DNA from 3 places in the Amycolatopsis sp. NPDC101161 genome. Region 3 is predicted to be linked to each of the others. Evidence: riboswitches for the same ligand, from Rfam matches in the RefSeq annotation. Region 3 holds a riboswitch; each other region holds the start of a gene.
The links. Region 3 has a riboswitch for S-adenosylmethionine ahead of thrC (threonine synthase). Riboswitches for the same ligand answer to the same signal wherever they lie in the genome.
Positions count from the first base shown of each region.

Region 1 (2,257 bases), 470 kb from region 3:
CGCCGTCGCGGACGCCGATGCCGTACTCCGCCGACAGCACCGCGGCGACCCAGCCCGGGTCGAAGCCGTCGACGACGAAGCTGACCGTGCCGACGCGGTCGACCGGCGCGGCGAACAGCCGCAGCTCGGCGCAGCCCGGGATGCCTTCGAGTCCCTTGCGCAGCCGGGCGAGCAGGGTCTGCTCGTGGTTTTCGATCGCGGCCCAGTTTTCGCCGAGGGTTTCGCACGCGACGCCGAGCGCGTAGACGCCGACGGTGTTGGGCGAGCCGGCTTCGTGGCGCTCGGGCCCGGTGTTCCAGACGACGGCGTCCTCGGTGACGAGCTTGGTCGCGCCGCCGCCGGCGAGGTACGGCCGGGCGGCGCGCAGCCAGTCGGCGCGCCCGATCAGGGCGCCCGCACCGAATGGCGCGTAGAGCTTGTGGCCGGACAGCGCGACGTAGTCGACGTCCAGGTCCTTGATCGAGATCCGGCGGTGCGGGGCGAGCTGGGCGGCGTCGAGCGCGATGCGCGCGCCGTGCCTGCGCGCCACGGCGGCGATTTCGGCGACGGGGAGCAGCTCACCGGTCACATTGGACGCTCCGGTGACGACGACCAATCGCGGTCCCTGCGGTGCATCCGCGAGGGCTTCGTCCACAGCGGACACTGCCGCGAGGCGGGTGCGCGGGGTCGGGATCCGCCGGACGTTCGGGCCCTGCCACGGCAGCAGCGCGGCGTGGTGCTCGGTGTCGAAGACGACCACCGTCGTGTGCCGCGGCAGGCTGCGGGCGAGCAGGTTGAAGGAGTCGGTGGTGTTGCGGGTGAACACGACGGTGTCGGTCCGGCGGGCGTCGACGAAGCGGCGCAGGACGTCGCGGGTGCGTTCGTAGAGCTTGGTGGAGACCTGGGAGGCGAAGCCGGCACCGCGGTGGACGCTGGCGTACCAGGGCAGGAATTCGTCGACCTTCGCGCGGACGGCGTCGAGACAGGGGGCGCTCGCGGCGTGGTCGAGGTTGGCGTAGCCGATTGCCTCGCCGGTGACGAGCGGGACGCGCAGGGCGGCCCCCGCGACGGTCGGGATGTCTTGCGTGACAACGGTTTTCGCGGTGACGGCAGCCAGGGTGGTCGTGCTGGTGCGGTCGATGGCGAGAGTCATCGGTGCCTCCTCGGCGGTCCGGGGGACCCCGGCGAGGGGCCCGCGCTTGCCCGTCGCACGGCGCGACCGGCCCGGTCTTCACCCGGGGCACCCCACCGCGGTAGGAGGGTTGCCGGCCAGCAAGCCGGGGCTTCGCGCTGGCACTCATGACCTGAGCCCGAAGGTAACCGAGAACGCGGCCGGCGGCCAACCCCCGCCTCACATTCTGAGACGCCGCTCACACACCGTGAGGCCTCAGAGCTTGGCGCGGAAGCGTCCGGGGAGCTGCGTCACGGCGTTGTCCGCGAGGTGCGTCGCGGTGCCGGTGTACTGCTCGGCTCCCGCGGTGAAGCGCCAGCCGCCGATGGTCTTGCCGTCGACGGGTTCGCCATCGGCCTGGGCGACGGCCGTCGAGACCTCCGCGAAGGACTTGCCGTCCCAGTTCGCGGCCTCGGGCACGGTCCAGAGCGTGAAGTGCACGTGGGCGCCGGTGCTGCTGCCACCGCACGGGAGCGCGTTCCCGGTCGACCCGAGGACGGCCCCGGCCTCGACGTGCTCACCGTCGGTGACCTTGATGCCTTCCATGTGGTAGTACCCGGTCCGCCAGCCGCCGGCGTGGTCGATGGTGACCCAGTCGCCGCCGGCGCAGTGCTGCAGGTGGACGGTCCCGGCCAGAGGGGCGCGCACGGTCCGGTCGGCCGGACTGAAGTCGATCGCGTTCTTGACGCCGGTGCTGCCGTCGTCGGAGTGGATGCCCGCGGAGTAGACCTGCTGACCGGCCTTGAACGGCAGGGCGAGAGCCGGGAAGGGAGCCACTTCGGCGATCGCGGCCGGCGCGCCGAGCAGGCCGAGGGCCGCGGTCATCGCGACGGCGAGGACCGTCCGGCGAGTGTGCAGTTTTGTCACCGTGCGTACTCCTTTGGCTTAACGCTCACCCATTCGAACTAACCGGATCGGGCGGAGAGTAGGCCAAAGGTTGGATCATTGGGAAGATTCCGGACGGGGAAGATCACCCTTGCGGGAAAAGATCACCAGGTCGGCGGGGAGAGTGGACAGGGACCGGACAAAGCGCGGTTCAGGGGGCCGCGCGGGAGGGGGCGGGCTGGCGCGCTTGGCGGGCCAGATCATGCGGCTGGGCTGGGCTGG
Region 1 covers NZ_JBIWPI010000006.1:754,538-756,794, reverse strand. Annotated here, with positions in the region: gene ACIRSS_RS41730 (aminotransferase class V-fold PLP-dependent enzyme) at 1-1,132, opposite strand, end outside; SAM riboswitch class IV at 1,170-1,284, opposite strand; gene ACIRSS_RS41725 (M23 family metallopeptidase) at 1,367-2,017, opposite strand.
Region 1: another riboswitch for S-adenosylmethionine. It lies ahead of ACIRSS_RS41730 (aminotransferase class V-fold PLP-dependent enzyme); the one in region 3 lies ahead of thrC (threonine synthase).

Region 2 (2,257 bases), on a different contig from region 3:
GGTTTTCGGGGCCGGTCGGGACCGTGCCCTCGCCCTCGCCGTAGATCTCCAGCCCCGGCTCTTCGGTGACGGCGACGGTCACTTCGTCGGTCAGCGACAGGGCCTGGAACACGGTCACCAGCTCGTGGTAACCGTCTTCGCGCAGGTCGTCGACCGCCAGGTGCAGGTTGACCTTGGCCGGGACCCGGACGGTGACTGGGGGCGGAACTACGGCGAGCACCCGACCAGCCTACGTGCCCGCGAAAACGCCCCGATGCGACGTGCGCATCGGGGCGTCTTCGACGTTTGGATCAGGCAGCCACGCCCTGCGGGCCGCGAGCGGTGTGCGTCACGTGGCCGCCGCGCTCGGCGACCCACGCGAGGGCCGCGTCGGCGCGCTCGCCGCGGACGCCCAGGCGGAAGCGGCCGACTGGGGTGTCGCCGATCCGGGTCAGGCCGCCGCCGATGGTGGCGAACTCGACGTCGAAGCGGCCCGCCGCCTCGGGCAGCAGCGCGCCGACCGACGCGAAGCCGACCAGCACGACGTCGACCGAGCGGTCGTAGCGCGCCGACTGCGCGCGGGTGGTCTCGATGGCGGGCAGCAGCGCCTGCGCGGTGCGGCTGGCCGGGTTCGAGATCAGGTCGAGCACCGTGCCGCGCTCGATGACCGTGCCGTCTTCGAGCACCGCGACGTCGTCGCAGACCCGGCGGACCACGCCGGCGTCCGGCGTCGTGATGACGACGGTGGTGCCCAGCTCGGAGCGGGCGCGGTCGAGCACGGTGAGCACCGAGCCGGCCTCCTCCGGGTCGATGCCGGCGGTCGGGTCGTCGGCCAGGAGCACGGCCGGCGCGGCCGCGAGGGCCTTGGCGACCGCGACGCGGCGGAGCTGACCCTCCGACAGCTCGCCCGGACGCTGCGTCGCGCGCTGCGTCAGGCCGACCAGGTCGAGCAGCGAGCCGACCCGGCTGCGGCGCTGCGGGCCGTCGACGCCGAGCTGCTCGAGCGGGGAAGCGATGTTGCCGGCGATGGTGCGCTCGGCGATCAGCTCCGGCTTGGTCGAGACAACACCCAGCTGACGGCGGATCTCGCGCAGGCGGCGGCCGTCGAGGGTGCCGGTGTTGAGGCCGTCGAGCCGGACGACGCCGCGGTCGGGGCGCTCCTGCAGCGCGATGCAACGGGCCAGGACGGACTTGCCGGACCCGGCCGGGCCGACCACGCCGAACAGCGAGCCGGCCTGGACGTCGACGCTCACGTCCCGCAGGGCGACGACCGAGTTTCCGTTGGTGGCAAAGGTTTTGGACAGGTTTTCGACGGTGATCACGAAGGCTCCAGAAAACGGGGTGCGCGCAGTGCGCGGCACCCGGCCGCAAGCAAAGTCCGTCCTGTGTGGACGGTGCGTGAAGAAGAGGTGGACCGGCTACGACAAGCTCAGTGGGAGCGTCGACATGCGGTCACGGAGCGGCGGCCTTCGTCGACAACGCGACGCCTGGTCAGGAGCAGGGGGCGAGCTACCCTCTTCATCGGAAACGGCCTCCATCGGTCCTGGCGGTAGCACCTGCCCTGTGGAGGGTGGTTGCTGCGACTTCGGCGAGCCAGGTCTCTCAGTCGCTCGGGATGGACGCTTCCGAGTAAAGCCGATCCCGAGGAGCGAAAGCAAGCCTGTTGGCCCAGATCACACGACTGGAGGTGTCCGAATCGCGAGATGGCACGGCAAGAGGCGTATTTTCACCGCGCCACGTTGACTTCCACTGTGGACCTGCTAACGCGCGGCGGCGAGCCGGGCGAAGTCCTGCACGTCCAGCTGCTCCCCGCGGGTCTTCGGGTCGATCCCGGCGGCCGCGAGCAGCTCGCCGGCCCGCTCGGCGGAGCCCGCCCAGCCGGCGAGCGCGGCGCGGAGGGTCTTCCTGCGTTGTGAGAAGGCGGCGTCGACGAGGCCGAAGAGCCGATCGCGGTCGTCCGACGCCGGAGCGTCACCGCGCTCGAAGGCGACGAGCGCCGAGTCGACGTTCGGCACCGGCCAGAACACCGAGCGCGGCACGGCGGCGACCTTGCGCGCGGGGCCGTACCAGGCGAGCTTGACGCTGGGGACGCCGTAGATCCGGCTGCCGGGGCCGGCGGCCATCCGGTCGGCGACCTCGGTCTGCACCATGACCAGGCCCTTGGTGAGCGAGGGCACCTCGGCGAGCAGGTGCAGCACGACCGGAACGGCGACGTTGTAGGGCAGGTTGGCGACGAGCGCGGTCGGCTCGCCCAGCTGCTCGCGCGTGACGCGCAGCG
Region 2 covers NZ_JBIWPI010000002.1:916,510-918,766, forward strand. Annotated here, with positions in the region: gene ACIRSS_RS15485 (4-(cytidine 5'-diphospho)-2-C-methyl-D-erythritol kinase) at 1-220, opposite strand, end outside; gene ACIRSS_RS15490 (methionine ABC transporter ATP-binding protein) at 291-1,301, opposite strand; SAM riboswitch class I at 1,511-1,601, opposite strand; gene rsmA (16S rRNA (adenine(1518)-N(6)/adenine(1519)-N(6))-dimethyltransferase RsmA) at 1,740-2,257, opposite strand, start outside.
Region 2: another riboswitch for S-adenosylmethionine. It lies ahead of ACIRSS_RS15490 (methionine ABC transporter ATP-binding protein); the one in region 3 lies ahead of thrC (threonine synthase).

Region 3 (2,257 bases):
GCGCGGCCACGGTGGTAGCGGCGGACCGCGTCGGCGTCGACCGTGCCGCCCGTGTCCGCCACCAGCTGGCTCGCCGCCGACGAGAGTTCTCGCAGGTCGGAGCCCACCGCGTCGATCAACGCGGCGACCCCCGCCGGGTCGATCTTGCCGCCCGCGCGGCGGATCTCGTGCCGCACGAACTGCTCGCGCTCGGCCGGCTTGGTCAGCTTCGGGCACTCCGTGACCTCGGCGCCGGCCTTCTTCAGCGCCGCGGGGAGCGACTTGCCCGCCTTGCTGCGGCCGCCGCCGGTGTGCACGACGACCAGCACGATGCCGTCCGCGGGGTCCTTCAGGTACGACGCGACGGCGTCGGCCAGCTCCTGCGAGATGTCCTGCGCCGACTCCAGGACGATCACGCGGCCCTCGCTGAACAGCGACGGGCTGACGAGTTCGGCCAGCTCGGGGGCTGTGAGTTCGGACACCCGGACGCGGGTCAGCTCGGCCGTCGCGTCGATCGCGCGGGCGGCGGCGAGCGTCTCGCGGACGGCCCGCTCGATCAGCAGTTCTTCCTCGCCCAGCACCAGGTGCAGCGGGGCGGGGGCGGTGGCTTGCGCGGTCACCCGAGGATCCTCTCACTTGCGGTGTCGTGCGCCCTCTCCGGTGATGTCGGGCGGCCGGCATGGCACAGCGTGAGCGCCATGTCGTACGGTGTCCTCGAGGCGGCGCGCTCGTTCGCGCGCACCGACAACCGAATACCGCTCATCCAGAGGGGCAGAGGGAACGGCCCGACGAAGCCCCGGCAACCGGCGTACAGCCTGTCATCCCGCGATCGCGGGGTAGCTGACGACCACGGTGCCAATTCCGGCCCGCTTCGGCGGGGCAGATGAGGAAAGGAACCTCGCGATGACCGCAACCCTCGGCACGACCTCCACCACGAAGACCCCGGATCTCGGTCCCGCCGTCGAACTGGTGTCGAAGGAAGAGGGTCACCGGCAGCCGCTCGCCCCGGAGTTCGTCTCCGCCGAGGACTTCTCGCCGCTCGAGGTCGCCTACGACTTCGGCCGCGTCCGCCGCGAAGACATCGAGGCCGGCCCCAAGAACATCTGGCGCTACAAGAAGCTCCTCCCGGTTCCGTCCAACGTCGAAGAGATCCCCAACACCGAGCCCGGCGCGACCCGGCTGATCCGCGCCGACCGCCTCGCCAAGGAACTCGGCCTCAAGCGCGTGTGGGTCAAGGACGACACCGGCAACCCGACGCACTCGTTCAAGGACCGCGTCGTCGCCGTCGCGCTGGCCGCGGCCCGCGAGTTCGGGTTCGAGGTGCTCGCGTGTCCGTCGACCGGCAACCTGGCCAACGCGACGGCCGCCGCCGCGGCCCGCGCCGGCTGGCGGTCGGTCGTGCTGATCCCCAAGACCCTCGAGCGCGCCAAGATCCTCACCACCGCGGTGTACGACGGCGACCTGATCGCCGTCGACGGCAACTACGACGACGTCAACCGCCTCGCCACCGAGCTGGCCGGTGAGCACCCGAAGTGGGCGTTCGTGAACGTGAACGTCCGGCCGTACTACTCCGAAGGCTCGAAGACGCTCGCCTACGAGGTCGCCGAGCAGCTCGGCTGGCGCATCCCGCCGCAGATCGTCGTGCCGATCGCCTCCGGTTCGCAGCTGACGAAGGTGGACAAGGGTTTCCGCGAGCTGGGCCAGCTCGGTCTCGTGGACGCCAGCCCGTACAAGGTGTTCGGCGCGCAGGCGACCGGCTGCTCGCCGGTGTCGGCCGCGTTCCGCGCCGGCCAGGACGTGGTCCAGCCGGTGAAGCCGGACACGATCGCCCGCTCGCTGGCGATCGGCAACCCGGCCGACGGCCCGTACGTCCTCGACATCGTCAACCGCACCGGCGGCGCGATCGAGGACGTCACCGACGAAGAGGTCGTCGAAGGCATCCGGCTGCTGGCCCGCACCGAGGGCATCTTCACCGAGACCGCCGGCGGGGTCACCGTGGCGACGGCGAAGAAGCTGGTCGAGACGGGCAAGCTCGACCCGGACGCCGAGACGGTCCTCCTGATCACCGGCGACGGCCTCAAGACCCTCGACGCGGTCGAGAACCACATCGGCCCGAAGGCGACCGTGCCGGCGTCCGCCGAGGCCGTGAACGAGGCGCTCGGCTACTGACGTCCACGCCGGGGGCAGCCGAGCGGCTTCCCCCGGCGAGTACCTCCTTTCGCGTTTCCCCGGACCGATAGGGTCGGCACCCCACGTGCCGGCTCGGTCCAGGAGGTTC
Region 3 covers NZ_JBIWPI010000006.1:285,106-287,362, reverse strand. Annotated here, with positions in the region: gene holA (DNA polymerase III subunit delta) at 1-599, opposite strand, end outside; SAM riboswitch class I at 736-869, shown strand; gene thrC (threonine synthase) at 883-2,148, shown strand.